4 regions of the Selenomonas sp. CM52 genome follow, and region 1 is predicted to be linked to each of the others. Evidence: riboswitches for the same ligand, from Rfam matches in the RefSeq annotation. Region 1 holds a riboswitch; each other region holds the start of a gene.
What was found. Region 1 has a riboswitch for cobalamin ahead of nikB (nickel ABC transporter permease). Riboswitches for the same ligand answer to the same signal wherever they lie in the genome.

Region 1 (3,840 bases):
AATATGTGAATTGCGAGGCGCGGACAGCCGGCAAAGAGCAATGATCTGAGAAACTGCGTCAGGCCGCTCTGAGGAGGTGTCAAATGAAGGTGTTCTGCAAGCGTTTCATCGTACCGCTGCTGCTCGTTTTCTTCATCTCGGGCGCCGTCATCTATTCGACGGTCGACATTCATACGTTGAAAAATCTCACGGCGTTCCAGCCGTGGTCCATCGCCCTTGCGCTCCTATGCGTGAGCCTTGGTCTGACGCTTGACGGCACGCGCCTCATGCACCTCGTGAAGATCTCGGGCGAGCACATCACGCTGGGACAGGCGGTGCAGGTGGTCTTCGGCAACTACTTTCTCGCGCTCCTGACGCCGGGGGCAACGGGCGGCGCTGTGGCGCAGCTCATGTTCCTGCGTCATGCAGGCGTACCGGCGGGCAAGGCGACGGTGCTCGTCATCGTGCGAACCCTCGTGTCCATCCTCTTCCTTATATGCTGCATGCCGTTCATTTTCCTGCACGACGCAGGCATCTTGCCTGGCGTGGACAATCATACGCTGATGCTCATCTCTGTCATCGCCTTCGTCGTCATCGCACTCATCGTGCTTGCCTTTCGCGCGAATGCGTTCGACTACATCGTCCTGCGCCTGACGAAGCGACTGAGCACGAAGCGCAGCAAAAAGCTGCTCTCTTTCTATCGTGATCTTAAGATGGGCGTGCATCTCCTCGCTTCCTCGCCCAAGAGCATGCTTCGCATCTTTTTTGAATCAGGCTTCAGTCTCATGTTCATCTATGCCATCGTTCCGTGTCTTCTTTTGGGACTCGGTGTGACAGATGCCGATTGGTACACGGTCATGGGGCGCATGATTTTCCTCAACATGCTGCTCTACTTCACGCCGACGCCCGGCGGCTCTGGCATCGCGGAGGGCGGCTTCGTCTTGCTCTTTGCCGATTCCGTACCGGCAGGCACCGTCGGCATCCTCGCCGTTTGCTGGCGGCTCATCGCCGAGTACATCCCGTTCTTCATCGGCCTTTACTACACCCTCAAGGTGTTTGGCAGAGATTTTATGCATCGACAGATGGAGCAGCAGGAGGATGGCTGAGCGTGCAGGTATATCGCAGGGAGAAATAATGTTTCTTAAAGAAAATTTTTTCGTGCGCTTGCCATGATAGGAACTTTGCTATATAATTACCGATAGTAATTGTTTTCTCAAAAATTCATACAGACGTCATAAGTGTCGCCGATGTATATCGGCGAGCGATGAGAGGAAAATGGGTGAAAGACCCATGCTGTCCCGCAGCTGTAATCGGGGAATTTGTTTCCATGGGAAACGCTGAAATCACTGTTTCTGATGAAAGTGCTGAATGCATCGGCACTTCCTGACATGTCACTGGGGAAAACCCGGGAAGACGGAAACAAACGATGATCCGAGAGCCAGAAAGCCTGCTTATGATAAGATTCATTGCTTGACTTACGAGAGATGGGGAGATGGATGCCAAGGTGTGTTCCGACGGGGGAATATGTCCTTGGTGTTTTGCGCTTGCAGGAAAAATCCGCATGTCTTGTCTTGGTTGACGGACATGCGTTTTTTTATGGAAATGCCGGATAGATGGGCGTTTCCTTATAGAGACCGATTCTGAGGATTCGGTCGCAAATGTCTTTTTTATATGATTTTTAAGGAGATGAGGTATTGCATTGAAAGGAAAAGAATTGATACGCCGCCTGTGTCAGATGCTCATCACGCTCTTTGGCGTGAGCTTCCTGACATTCAGCCTGACGTATCTCTCGCCGGGCGATCCTGCGGAAACGCTCTTGGAGGTCGGCGATTCCGTCGTGTCACAGGAAACGATCGATGCGACGCGCAAGGAGCTGGGACTCGATCAGCCGTTTCTCGTGCAGTATGGGAGATGGCTGGGCGGCGTGCTGCAAGGCGACATGGGACGCTCATATTCGGCGAAGATCCCCGTGTTCGACAAGCTCATGCAGTGCCTGCCGGGCACGCTGGCGCTCGCCGTAGCTGCGACTGCTATGACGGTCTTGATCTCCCTGCCATTGGGCATCGTCGCAGCTCTTTACCGCAACCGCTGGATTGACTATGTGATCCGCGTGCTGTCCTTCTTCGGCGTCTCAATGCCGGGCTTTTGGATCGGACTCGTGCTGCTCTATATCTTCGGATTGAAGCTGCATCTCTTCCCGATTGCGGGCGGTGACATCACGGCGCGAGGCATCGTGCTTCCTGCGTTCACGCTCGCCGTCGTCATGTCGGCGAAGTATACGCGGCAGGTGCGCACGGCTGTCCTCGAAGAGCTTGGACAGGACTACGTCATCGGCGCGAAGGCGCGTGGTCTTTCCATGCAGCGCATCCTTTGGCGTCATGTGCTGCCGAACGCCTGCCTGCCGCTCGTGACGCTCCTGGGGCTTGCCATCGGCTGGCTCTTGGGAGGCGTCGCCGTCATCGAGATGGTATTCTCGTGGCCGGGACTCGGCAAGATGGCCGTTCATGCGATCGAGATGCGCGACTATCCGCTGGTGCAGGGGTTCGTGCTGTGGATTGCCATACTCTACATGCTTATCAACCTCCTCGTCGATATTTCTTACGCGAAGCTTGATCCGCGCTTGAAGAGGGGGGGACGCTGATGGCGAAGGACAGAAAACTTTTCTATCTTTATTCAGTCTTGGTCGTTCTGCTCATTTTGGCAGCGGTCGTCGCGCCGTATCTGGCGCCTTACGACCCGTACACGTCCTCGATGCAGACGTCGCTTCTGCCGCCGTCGTCGGAGCATCTCTTCGGCACGGACAAGCTCGGCAGGGATTCCTTCACGCGCATCCTCTACGGCATGAGGATTTCCATCGCCATGGCGCTCGGCATCGTCTTCATCATGTCCGTCGTCGGCACGCTCATCGGCATCATCGCCGGCTTTACGGGCGGCAAGGTCGACACCTTGCTCATGCGCTTCACGGACATGGTGCTGGCTTTCCCGGGAATCGTGCTTGCTATCGCCATCGCCGGCATGCTCGGCGGCAGCATCGCGAACACGATTCTGGCGCTTTCCGCCGTCGGTTGGACGAGGTACGCGCGACTGGCGCGCAGCCTGACGCTCAAGCTGGCGCAGCAGGACTTCCTCTCTGCCGCCGTCACGAACGGCACGCGCACTTCGATGATCATTTGGCGTCACATCGCGCCGAATCTTCTGCCGACGATCATCTTGACGGCAGCGACGGACATCGGCGCCATGATGATGGAGATTGCCGGCCTGTCGTTTCTCGGCTTCGGCGCACAGCCGCCGACGCCCGAGTGGGGACTCATGCTCAACGAGGGGCGGCAGTTCATCCAGACAGCGCCTTGGCTCATGGTCTATCCGGGCGTCGCCATCCTCGTCGTCGTCGCCGTCTTCAATCTTTGGGGCGACAGTCTGCGCGATGTCATGGATCCCAAAAAGGCAAATTAAGAAAGGGGTATTTTTGTGAACAAAATGAAACGATGGCTTTTCCTTGTATTCACCTTGGTATTCTCCGCCGCAATCTTTGCGGGCTGCGGTTCAGACAAGGCGGATAACTCGACGCTTAAGGTTGGCGTGACGAATTTCGCCGACAGCCTGGAGCCGACGGAGAACTATTTTGGCTGGGTCGTCATGCGCTACGGCATGGGCGAGGCCTTGGCAAAGTTCGACGAGAAGATGAACGTGCAGCCGTGGCTGGCGGAGAGCTGGAAGATCAGCGACGACCACCTGACGTGGACGTTCAAGATTCGCGACGGCGTGAAATTCTCGAACGGCAAGGATCTGACGGCGGAAGCGGTCAAGGCGTCCATCGAGCGCGCTTTCGCGAAGAACAAGCGCGCGGAAACGTTCTTCAAG
Region 2 (3,840 bases), on a different contig from region 1:
CACAGGCAAGAGTCACCGCGCCTTGCTCGTGGCGCATCAGCATCAGGCGGACGCCATCATTGATGACGGCATCCTGATCAAGGACGGCAAGATCGTCGCCGGTTCTTCCGCCAAGATGGAGAAGAGCAAAATCATGGCGGTGCGCCGCGCCATTTTCGTTCTGCCCGGACATGCGGAAGAAGTGCGTTCTGCTATCGCTGAGTGCAGGCCGCATCGCATCCTCATCCTTGGGACTTCCGAGAACATGGTCTATAAGATCGTGCGCATACTGAAACTGCCGACGATCGAACAGATCATCCACATCGAAGACATCGCGACGCAGCGTGAGATGCAAAAAGCGCGGGACAGCCGACTGAAGCAGGGCAAGCACATCATACCCGTTCCGACGATCGAGCTGAAGCCTCATGCTTCGGGCTTCCTCATCGATCCCATCCAGTCCTTTTTCCGCCGCAACCGCACGCGTCGCCGCAAACTCGGCGAGAAGTCCATCGTGCGCCCGGTGTTCAGCTATTATGGCAAGCTCATCATCGACGATCTGGCAATTCGCGAGATGGTCGTGCGCATCGTGCATGAGAAGGAATACATCTCGAAGGTCGGTTCTGTGCGCGTGCGCCACGTCTGGAAAGGCGACGAGGATCGCGGCCTTGAGATTTCCTGTTCCGTCGTGCTGACCTACGGCAGCCATATTCCGACACTCATCAAGGAGACGCAGCAGCGCGTGAGAACGAAGGTCGAATACATGACGGGACTTTTCGTGCGCGAGGTCGACATCATGGTGCAGGCGCTTTATATCGAAGCGTAAGCTGTACGCACAACATTCAACATTCGTTTTGTGGACGCTGTGCGCCGCCTGCTCATCGAGAAGAAAAGGCGCTCCCCTTACTCTTCGAGGGGGAGCGCCTTTTTCCATGCTTTTGCGAGATCGTCGAAGCGCCAGCGCGCGTTGGCGGCGCTCGTCGAGGGCAGTGCATGAAAGGTGAGATCGTCGCGTTTTAGAAGTGGCTTGTTGGCACGGCGGAAAGTATCGGCCGATTTGCCGCCGTTCAGGCAGAAGGTGGAGAGGCGCGGATAATGCGCGAGGAGTGCGGTGAAGTCGTTGGGCTTTGCCGCGCGAATCGCTGAGTCCAAGCTGCCTTCGCGCTCGCACGAGGCGATGGAGTCCCAAAGCGCGATATGGTGGCGGAGCAGCATCTGGAGCCGCGCCGCATAGTCCTGCGGCGGCTCACCGCCCTCCAACAGATACGCCATGAGCCGCCAGAAGCGATTCTGCGGGTAGGCGTAGTATTGCTGCGCCCTGAGCGACGCCGCGCCCGGCATCGAGCCGAGAATGATATGCGTGCAGTTTGCGTCGATGCTCGGAGGAAAGCCGACGCAGGTGAAGGGAGAAGCGGGCATGAGCAGGACTCCTTTGCAGTGGAATTTGACGAATCTGCTTTTACGTCGTATAATAAGCGTGGAAAGGGTGCTACTGGTAACGGTCAGCCCCGCTAGAGAAATTTGGGTTAAGAAAGCCCGCCTCTTCCGGCAAAGACTAGGCGGGTTTTCTTATGCTTTCAGAACGATGAGGATGAAAAGCGTTACCAAGAGCAACGCAATCAAATCATTAATCGTCATAAGCAACGCCCTGCTGAGCCGTCCAAGAAGCAAGCTCAAAGGGCGCGGCTGATTGGCAAACGGCTCGTATGCGAAAACGTCCCAAGAATGCAAGCGCAAAGCGCGCCGCATGATTGGCTGACGTTGACCGCCAAGGAGGGCTAAGAATCGACCGCCACCGTTGTAGTAGCACCGTCTATATTATAGCACACTTCCAATCTTCATGGGAAGATTCCCGAAAAGGAAGCGCCTTCATGGTGCTGCGAGCGGAGCGAGCGCAGCGATGCTTCTGCAGTCGTTGGGCTGAGCATAGCTTTCATAGGAGACGAAGGGAAGGGGCTGCCTTTTGGCAGCCCCTTGTCGTTCTTCTTAAAGTGCATTGACAAGCCGAGAGTTTTGCGGTAGCATAGGGTCTGGATTAAGTCTAGTTATAATTTCATAAGTTACAGCGGAGAAAATCACGCTGTGGAGCAGGTACCCGCAAGGGTCTAAGAGAAAATCCGGTTATGCCGGAGCGGTCCCGCCACTGTGAGGGGAGCGAAGCTGCAAGGATGTCACTGGGGTACTTCCCTGGGAAGGCGCAGCCGAGCGATGAACCGAGCCAGGAGAACTGCCTGCTTGACGATCACCGTTTGACCTGCGAGCGATGGGAAGGGGATTCTTCTTTGCATCCGTGCGCCTTTGCGCTGCTGCATAAGGGAGCCTTTCTCTTCGAGGGGGAAAGGCTCTTTTTTATGGATGCTTTTCTCGCAGAAAGTTGGACTTCACTGCTATCTAAGCTTTGTCGCAGGAGGCGGTAAAGGGAGGAAAAAGTTTGAAGAAAAGTTTCTTTGCCATAGTCCTAGTCGTCGTCTGCCTGCTGCTGACGGCGTGCCGTATCGCGCCGGAGGCGGCGCAGGGCGGCGCAGGAAGCTATACGGTCACGGACAGCCAAGGTACGGTCGTCACCGTGCCTGCGAAACCACATCGCATTGTCACGCTTTCGATGAGCACGGACGAGGTCATGCTTGGTCTTGTGCCGCCCGAAGATATGGCAGCGGTAAACAGCCTCCTTGACGATCCTGTAAGCTCGAATGTTGTGGATCTTGCGAAGAAGGTGGAAAAGCGCGTCGGCAATCCGACGGTCGAAGAGCTCGTCGCGCTTTCGCCTGATCTCGTCATCGTGCCTGACTGGGGTGACCTCGCCATTGTACCGTCGCTTCGTGAAGCGGGACTTACCGTCGTCGTCTGCAAGGGCGCGAGGAATCTCGCTGAGATTAAGGAGACGATCGCGCTTCTCGCGCAGGCGGCAGGCGTGCCCGAACGCGGGGAAAAGCTCCTCGCGATGATGGACGAGCATCTTAAAGGCATAGAGAAGAAGGTCAGCGCCATCCCCGAGAGCGAGCGCAAGACAGTCGTCTTGATCTCCCTGATGTCGGGTTATGGCGGCATCGGCTCCAGCTTTGACGACGCCTGCCGCTATGCGGGCGTGAAGAACGGCAGGTCGGCGCTCGGCATCCGCGACGGCCAGGCCATGACGAAGGAGCAGCTCGTCGAGATCAATCCAGACATCCTCTTCGTGCCGACGTACAACGACCATGGGAAATTCGACGTCGACAAGTTCCGCAAGGAATACTTCGACGATCCGTCCCTGCAGACGGTCAAGGCCATCCGCGAGCATCGCCTCGAAGAACCGACGGAAGCCTATATCTACAACTGCTCGCAGGACTTCGTACTTGGCGTGCAGGAAATCGCCTATCGCGCATACGGAGACGCTTTCGCCCAAGGACGCGAAGAGCATCTCTCGGCGGTGGAATAAGGATTCATTAAAATCATCAAGGAGGAGAAATGAGCATGAAGAGCAAGAAAATCTACGGCAAGGATGGTTTGACAAGGAAGGTGTTGGCGGCTTTTTTTGCGTCGAGTCTCTGTTGCGCACCGGTGTTCGCGGCAGAAAACGATGCGGCTGACGAAGCGACAGAGAATGCAGTGAACGACCTCGGCGCGACCGTCGTGACGGCGGAGCGCATCCCGACAGAGCGCATGGACACTCCAGCCAACGTCACAGTCATCACGGCGAAGGAAATCGCTGCGAATCACTATGCAACGGTTGGCGAGGCTGTTGAGCATGTAAACGGAGTGACTGTCACGCGCATGGGCGGGCAGCAGCAGGAGATCGTTCGTCTCAATGGAGATGAACGCGTGATCGTCCTTGTCGACGGGGAGCGAGTCAACAATGATCAAGGCGCATCTTCTGGTCGTTCCAGT
Region 3 (3,840 bases), on a different contig from region 1:
TCCACACCCGCTTCGCGATAAACTGGCTCCAAATCCTTCGGCGCAGCGCCCGCGAGGAAGATCGTAGCCGCAGGCAATGCTGTGCGCAGTTTCGGCGCAAGCTCGGGCACAATTTCCGGATACGTCGGATCTGTCGAGCAGATGACGACAGCATCGGCGCCCGACTCCTTGGCGGCGGCAGCCGCTTCGTCCGTCGTCTTGAAGCCGTCGTTCAACAGCACTTCAAAGGCTCCGACCTGCAGGAAGCTCGTCGAGAAATCGGCACGCGCCTTGTGCTGCGGAATGGGGCCCATATTCGCGAGGAAGATCTTCACGTTATCGCCGTCGTGGCTGTCCCTATACTCCTCGGTGATGCGGCGCAGAGCTTCATAGCGCTCGCTCCAGCGGTGCGCTCCAATTGCCGTGATCTTCTCGGCTGCCTCGCCCGTCTGCAAGGCCTCGCGAAGCTCCGCAATCGTCGCACCGGCCTTCGCCGCCTTGACAGCAGCCTCCGCCTTCTCGCCCTTGCCCGCACTCTTCAATGCCGTGAGGCACTCCTTTTTGAATGTCTCGTCCACATCGGCGAGATAGGCTTCGACATCCTTCTTGCGCTTTTCCATAAGTTCCGCCACATCCTCTGTGCGCGGATCGAGCAGTTTCTCCGTCATATTCGGATACATATTGTTGCCGACGATGCGATCTCTGCGCAGTTCGAGCTTCTTGAAGCGATCTTCAAGCGTCTTTGCGACTTCTTCCTGCACATAGCCGACTTCGAGAGCCTTGACGATACCGCCCTTGCCCTCGATCGTCTGGAATTCTGCCCAAATCTTTTCCTGAATTTCTTTCGTCAGCGTCTCGACTGCCCAAGAGCCGCCCGCTGGATCAATCGGCTGCATAAGGCCGAATTCTTCCTGCAGCATGATCTGCACATTGCGCGCGATGCGGCGCGAGAACTCATCACCCTTGCGAATCGGCTCATCGAACGGAGCGTTCTCAAAGGAGTCAAGTCCGCCGACGACACCGGAGAAGATCTCCGTCGTGTTGCGCAGCATGTTGACGTAAGGATCGTAAACCGTCTTGAAAAACAGTGCGGGACGTGCATGTACGTGGATGCGCTGCGCCTCTTCTCCGCCGCCGAACGCCTTGACGATCTGCGCCCAAATCGGGCGAACCGCACGAAGCTTCGCAATCTGCAGGAAGAAGTTCGCGCCCATCGAGAAGCCGAACATCATCTGCCCTGCCGCCTCGTCGACCGTAAGCCCGCGCTCCATGAGGGCACGCAAGTACGCGACGCCGACGGCGAGCGTCGAGGCGACTTCCTGCACATCGTTGGCGCCGCCGCGCGAAACGGCATCGCTGCGCACCATGATCGTCTTGAGATTCGGCGCATACTGCTTTGCCCAGAGAGCAGCCTCCGCCATCTCATCATAGAGCTGTGGCAGCGAAGCGTAATTCTCGCCGCGCTGAATCAACTCGCCCAAGGGGTCTGCTCCCACGAAGCCGCCGAGCTTTGCGAGGTCACCGCCGTCAGACTTGACGGACGCAGCGACGAGAGACAGCATCGGCAGGGACGAAGCGCCCGCATAGATGTAGAGCGGATGCTGGTCGAGCTTCAAGCCGTTGAGCGTCGTGTGCATATCCTCAACCGTTGTGATATTGCAGCCTTCATCGCCGATTTTTTCAGCATCCTTGGCATCCTTGTTGAGGAGCGTTGCCGAATCGAGGCGGATGTTGTAGATCGTCGAACCCTTGTCCACTTCGCGGTGCAAGAGTTCGTTGTTCTCCTCGGGCAGCGTCTCGTCGCACGACTGCGCGATGCCCCAAGGCTGTTCGATATAGCCGTTCGGACGCACACCGCGCAGGAAGTTGTCCATGCCGGGAAAGTCCGTCCTCGGCAGGATCTCGTCCGTCATCTTGTGGGTGTACATCGGCTCGAATGTGATGCCCTCGTACGTTTTCGTGAACATCTTTTTCTCGAAGGGCGCCCCCTTCAAGAGTGCGACGCATGCCTCTTTCCACTCGTCATACGTCGGCGGTTCGAATTCGTCGAGCGGCACATCGGGGAAACTCGTTTGCTGTTCGGCCTTCTTCAAGATGGCCTGCAGGTCAAGATTCTCGTCCTGACCCTTTGTCTCATTGCTCATATTTCCACAGCCTCCCTTGAAATAATACGGAATACAACAAAAAGCCGCCCTGCAGTCGAGGGCGGCTTCATCATTTTCGTGAACAGGCTTGCAGGAAATCTCTTCTGCACATCATGTCCGTGCAAAGTGCATTTTCCAATAAAAAATCCGGTGCAAATCTGCGCCGGAGAGCCTGCCGTGAAACGACAAAATCCCCTACCCATCGCTCGCAGGTACCAGCGCAAATCGCGCTGACGGTGATGTCAAAACAGGCAGTTCTCCTGGCTCAGATTCATCGTCCGATCATGCCTTCCCAAAGATTTCTCCAGTGGCCTTTTATGAAGGACTCCTCTTACAGTGGCGGGACCGCTCCGGCTTCTACCGAATTCCCTATTAAGTCTTGCGACACCTGTCTCCAACAATATGTTGTTTTCATCTTTATATTAACTCTGTTTATTGGGGATTGTCAATACTCCCGAAGTCTTTTACAATAAAAATATGGTTTGATTCTGCATAGATTTTCTACGATTTTCTACGATTCTTCAAAATTGCACAAGGAGACACAGCATGATCAAAGTTCATGGATCCGTCATCATCGAGCAGGGCGTGACCTTCGCCATCGTCGTCGTCAAGCCCCACGTCACGCAGTACACGGCTCGCGCCGTATCGTTCCGCAATGAGATCGCCCCCTTCTTCCGCAACATGCCCATCGTACTGATGTCGCAGGACAAGGACGGCAATCCGCGCTACTATGGCAGAAAGGACATCGTCGATTTTCTAAAGACGATCAAGGTCGAGCAGATTCCCTGGAAGACGTACCATATTTATTAAGAAACGCAATTGCCGCCAAAAAGCGCCCGCAAAGGCGCTTTTTGGCGGCAATCCATCAGATCATATTCTTGATATAGGCGTCATAAAGCGCCTTGAGTTCCTCGATCTTGTCATACATCTCCACCTGCAGACCCGACGCCACGGCGTAATCGCCTTCGTGCAAGGCCTTGGTGAGAAGCGTGAACAGAGATTTTTCGTCGATGCTGTCCTTCGCGAGATACGAGCGAATGCCGTTGATCTTGTTCCAGTTGTAGGAATCCTGATCCGTCACGAAGGTCGCCTGCACTTCCTTTGCCTTGCGCACGATGTCGCGGTTCTCAGGAATGATGCGGCTGATGAGTTCCGTCTTCCAGCGCAGGAGAGCGCCCGCCTTGAACGCCTCGATGATCTGCGGACGCAGAGCGCCGCCCACCGTGATGGCGGCGACCTTCTCGGGATGATTCTCAAACCCCTGCATATTTTCCCAAACCGTCGCCGGTGGTGCGCCGAAGAGGCGATTTCTTTCCTTTTCGGTGTAATCCTCGAAGACGTCGACCTCGCTACGATAAGCTCGATCCTTTTCAAGATAAAAGCCTTCCTTCCCCGCTTCCTTGGAAAGTTCTGCCAGAAGTTCCTCCGTCGTATGGTGAATCGAGGTCTTCACACCGTCAAGCACTGCAGAATAGACCGCAGCCAAAACAAGGTATATATTGGAATACGGATTGCAGGCGCGCAGTTCGAAGCGCGTCGCATAGGGATTCGCCAAATCGCGAATCAATCCTGCAAGTATCGTGCGGTTGCGCGACGGAATTTCCGGCGTATAGCCGAGCGAAGTGACGATGCAGACGGGCGCTTCAAAGCCGGGCTTCAAGCGGTTGAGCGAATCGTTCGTCGCCGACACGAAGGGATTGATGACCTCATAATTCTT
Region 4 (3,840 bases), on a different contig from region 1:
CCAGTGACGGATTACTTGCCGGGCAAACTCGCGCTCGGCCCCATACAGGGATTGGATGAAACTGTGGCGGAGCGTGCGCCCGTGTTCTTGATGAATCCGATGGACAAACCCTATCTTTCGCGCATCGCCTTGGCTACGGGCGCAGAGTGGCTCTCTTCGCCCGCCTCGTATGATGCGGAAAGAGCTTGGTATACCGCCATCCGTGAGCAATACGGCGGCTTGGCAGGGGCGATGGAACTTTTCGCGCTTCATTCGCGCCGCATGGAAAAGGATTGGGCACATACGGGCGCACTCGATGCGCCTGTGCTGAAAGAGCAGATGGAAGCTTTCTGGCAAAAGGTGGAGCGTGGGGAAAGGGCCGAAAAGGAAGCGGAAGCCCTCGCAAAGGAATTTCGTCGCCTGAAGCGTGCTGCCAAGCAGTTGAAGGAGAAGCTTCCACCGGAAACTCTTGCCGAATGCCTGCCGCAGCTCCAGCTCTTTGCTCAATATGCGGAGTCGGCGGAAACGTCCCTCGCGATGGTGAAAGCGCAGCGCGAAGGAAGCTTTGCGCACGAGGCGGCGCTTTATCAAAAAATCAAGGATGTTCCAACAGAGCAGCAAAAAAAGGAAGAACCGCGTCTCTCCGAGCAGGTGCTCGCAGATTTTATCGCGAGGGCGAAATCGTGGCATGAAATGCAAGAGGTTGGCGTAGGACGGAGGGAAAACTAGCCGATCGGTCTGCGCCTTGACCTCTTGGGAGGTTATGCTAGAATATATCAAAGATGTATGGATGTGCATTTTTCGTAGAGGAGGAGTTCTTTATGTCGTTTCTTGATTTGGCGAAAAAGCGCTATTCTTGCCGCAAGCTTTCGGCGCAGCCCGTGGAGGAGGAGAAGCTGCAAAAGATTTTGGAGGCGGGGAATCTCGCGCCGACCGCCCACAACAATCAGCCGCTTCATATCTGGCTTCTTGAGAGCGCTGAGGCGATGGAGAAGGTTTCACAGACGACATCCTTCATCTTCGGCGCACCCGTCGCCTTTGTTGTGGGCAGCAAGGCGGATGATGCTTGGGTACGTCCCTCTGACAAGAAAAACTTCGCCGATGTGGATGCGAGCATTGCGGCGACGCATATGATGCTGGCGATTGAAGACTTGGGACTTGGGACGACGTGGGTCGCGCATTTCGATGCGCCGAAACTCAAGGAGTTTTTCCCCGAGATGGCGGATTATGAGCTTGTGGCGATTTTTCCCGTCGGCTATCCTGCCGAGGATGCTGCGCCCTCGCCGCGTCATGCCGAGCGTGTGGGTGTAGAGAAGCTTGCCGATTGGCTTTGAGAGATTGTTGTTGCCCCGCTGCACGCATGTTGCGGCGGGGTTTTCCTTATGGAGCGGATTTTGTTGAATGCGAGGAAGATTTATGACATACGTTGAGCGATTGCAGGATATTGTGCGCACGCTGCGCTCCGAACATGGCTGCCCATGGGATCGGAAGCAGACGCATGAGAGCATCAAGCCAGGCTGCATAGAGGAGGCGGTCGAGGTACTCTGCGGCATCAACATCTTAAGGGAGACGGGGAAGGCGGACAACTTGCGCGAAGAGCTTGGCGATCTCCTGCTGCAAGTGATCTTTCACGCACAGCTTGCAGAAGAGGCGGGGCTTTTCACGTTGGAGGATGCAGCGAGAGCCGCTGCAGAAAAGATGGTGCGCCGCCATCCGCATGTGTTTGGCGAGCCTGTCAAGGATGCGGCGGGCAAGTCTCTGACGGAGTGGACGGCGATCAAGGCATGGGAGAAGCGCGGGCGCGAATGGGAGGAAGCGTACCTGCCCGACGCATTTGAAGAGGCGGCGCTGCTCTTGCAGAAGGCGAGGGAACGCAAAAAGCTGTAACCGATGGGCGTTTCAGCTCCTCAACGCCCATTGACACATTGTTCGTTTTATTGTAAGCTGAATCCGAAAACAACTTCATATTTTGCCGATCGGGTGCGCGCTGCGCTTAATAGAGAAGCAGGTGAAAGACCTGCGCTGTTCCGCAGCTGTAATGCAGAGTCGACCTCATGATGTCACTGGGAAACTGGGAAGGCGAGGAAGACGAGGATGCAGAGCCAGAAGAACTGCCCGATCGAAGCGCTGTTATTATTCCTGCGAGAGACAGGAAGGCGTGGCTCGTGTTTCGTGCGCCTTTTTGCTCTTTAGCAAAGAGGCTTTTTATATGTCTGGGCGAAAGTGATGGAAGGAGGTGGATGGAAGGCGCAGAATGATAGGATTGTCTGGAGGAAGGTATGCTGTGAGTATTGGGTGTTATATGCGAGGAGGCATGACAGTGAGGAAACTTTGTATGTTTCTGCTGGCGGCGATGATGATGCTCACCGTCGGCTGCGGAGGCGCGGATCAGGCGAAAAACGAGCGCGCAGAGAAGGGCGAAATCGTGATCTCGGTCGGCAAGTATATGGTAGGCGAGGGTTTCGATCCGACGATGGGATGGGGTCTCTGGGGGCCGGATCCGTTCCACAGCGCATTGATGGGACATGATGAAAAGAATCAGCTCATCAAGGAGCTGGCTACAAACGTTGAACGTTCAGAGGATGGGCTGAAGTATACCTTTACGATCCGGGATGATGCGAAATTCTCTGACGGTCAGCCGCTGACGGCAGAGGATGTCGTCTTTACCTACGAAACGGCGAAGAAGGCGGCCAGCGCCGTGGATCTGACCGCGATGGAGTCGGTGCGCGCCCTGTCCCCGACGCAGGTGGAGTTCAAGCTGTCACGCCCGTGGTCTGTTTTCCTCGAAACGGCGGCATCCCTCGGCATTGTGCCGAAGCACGCCTATAAAGAAGGGTATGCGACGGCGCCGGTCGGCAGCGGTCCCTGGAAGGTCGTCTCGTTCCAAAAGGAACAGCAGCTTGTGATGGAGCCGAACGAATATTATTACGGAGAAAAGCCGAAGCTGAAAAAGGTGACGGCGCTGAATCTGGGCAATGATGCTGTGCTTGCAGCAGCGCAGTCCGGACAGGTCGATCTCGTCTTTGCACCGCCCGAATTTGCGGCGGCAAGCGTGCCGAATATGAAATTGGTAGTGATGGACACCATCGACAGCTTCTGCGTCAATATGCCGCAGGAGCCGGAGCATGACGAAAACGGCATGCTGGTCGGCAACAATGTGACGAGCGATCCTGCCATCCGCCAGGCGCTCAATATCGGCATTGACCGCAAGGCGATCATTGAGAACGCGCTCGACGGTTTCGGAAAGCCGACGATGAATTTTGCAGAAGCTCTTTCTTGGGCGAATAACGATTTGCAGGAATCGGACAACCGCGTGGACGAAGCCGTGAAGATTCTTGAGGCTGCGGGCTGGGTGGATACGGACGGCGACGGCATTCGCGAGAAGAACGGGCAGAAGGCGGAATTCGTCATCAATGGCCGTTCCAATGACCTGCAGCGTTACAATACAGCGGTGGCGCTTGCACAGGATGCGAAGAAGCTCGGCATCAACATCATCGCAAAGTCGACGCCATGGTCGGAGGCCCGCAAGATAGCGCGCAACATCCCGACGGTATGGGCGGGCGGCGACTATACGCCGCAAGTGATCTACAATTATTTCCATTCCTCGCAGGTCGGGGTGAATGTCATCAACAACTCTGCCATGTATCGCAACCCGACGGTTGATGTGCATATCGATCGGGCACTTGCCGCTGCGACCGATGAGGAGATGCTGCGCGAGTTCCGTGCGGCACAGTGGGATGGCATGACAGGGCCGAAGGTCGATATCCCCTATCTTTGGATTGCGACGGTTCAGATGCCGTATTTCGTCAACAATCAGCTCGATCTCGGTCAGCTGCGTGCGGGTGAGCGCGGACAGGGCAT

Region 2: linked by a shared signal. The riboswitch ahead of HMPREF1153_RS07975 (ABC transporter substrate-binding protein) and the one ahead of nikB (nickel ABC transporter permease) in region 1 are both predicted to bind cobalamin.
Region 3: linked by a shared signal. The riboswitch ahead of HMPREF1153_RS06745 (methylmalonyl-CoA mutase family protein) and the one ahead of nikB (nickel ABC transporter permease) in region 1 are both predicted to bind cobalamin.
Region 4: linked by a shared signal. The riboswitch ahead of HMPREF1153_RS04330 (ABC transporter substrate-binding protein) and the one ahead of nikB (nickel ABC transporter permease) in region 1 are both predicted to bind cobalamin.

What each region holds. Positions count from the first base shown of each region.
Region 1 covers NZ_ALNM01000010.1:53,523-57,362, forward strand. The annotation lists gene folE2 (GTP cyclohydrolase FolE2) at 1-44, shown strand, start outside; gene HMPREF1153_RS01765 (lysylphosphatidylglycerol synthase transmembrane domain-containing protein) at 84-1,085, shown strand; cobalamin riboswitch at 1,199-1,449, shown strand; gene nikB (nickel ABC transporter permease) at 1,679-2,620, shown strand; gene nikC (nickel transporter permease) at 2,620-3,432, shown strand; gene HMPREF1153_RS01780 (ABC transporter substrate-binding protein) at 3,457-3,840, shown strand, end outside.
Region 2 covers NZ_ALNM01000030.1:84,055-87,894, forward strand. The annotation lists gene HMPREF1153_RS07955 (Asp23/Gls24 family envelope stress response protein) at 1-802, shown strand, start outside; gene HMPREF1153_RS07960 (DNA-deoxyinosine glycosylase) at 880-1,395, opposite strand; cobalamin riboswitch at 2,049-2,226, shown strand; gene HMPREF1153_RS07975 (ABC transporter substrate-binding protein) at 2,408-3,391, shown strand; gene HMPREF1153_RS07980 (TonB-dependent receptor plug domain-containing protein) at 3,427-3,840, shown strand, end outside.
Region 3 covers NZ_ALNM01000028.1:18,439-22,278, forward strand. The annotation lists gene HMPREF1153_RS06745 (methylmalonyl-CoA mutase family protein) at 1-2,123, opposite strand, end outside; cobalamin riboswitch at 2,356-2,530, opposite strand; gene HMPREF1153_RS06750 (hypothetical protein) at 2,670-2,933, shown strand; gene HMPREF1153_RS06755 (glutamine synthetase) at 2,989-3,840, opposite strand, start outside.
Region 4 covers NZ_ALNM01000019.1:99,063-102,902, forward strand. The annotation lists gene HMPREF1153_RS04315 (protein O-GlcNAcase) at 1-708, shown strand, start outside; gene HMPREF1153_RS04320 (nitroreductase family protein) at 801-1,313, shown strand; gene HMPREF1153_RS04325 (MazG nucleotide pyrophosphohydrolase domain-containing protein) at 1,396-1,866, shown strand; cobalamin riboswitch at 1,941-2,113, shown strand; gene HMPREF1153_RS04330 (ABC transporter substrate-binding protein) at 2,294-3,840, shown strand, end outside.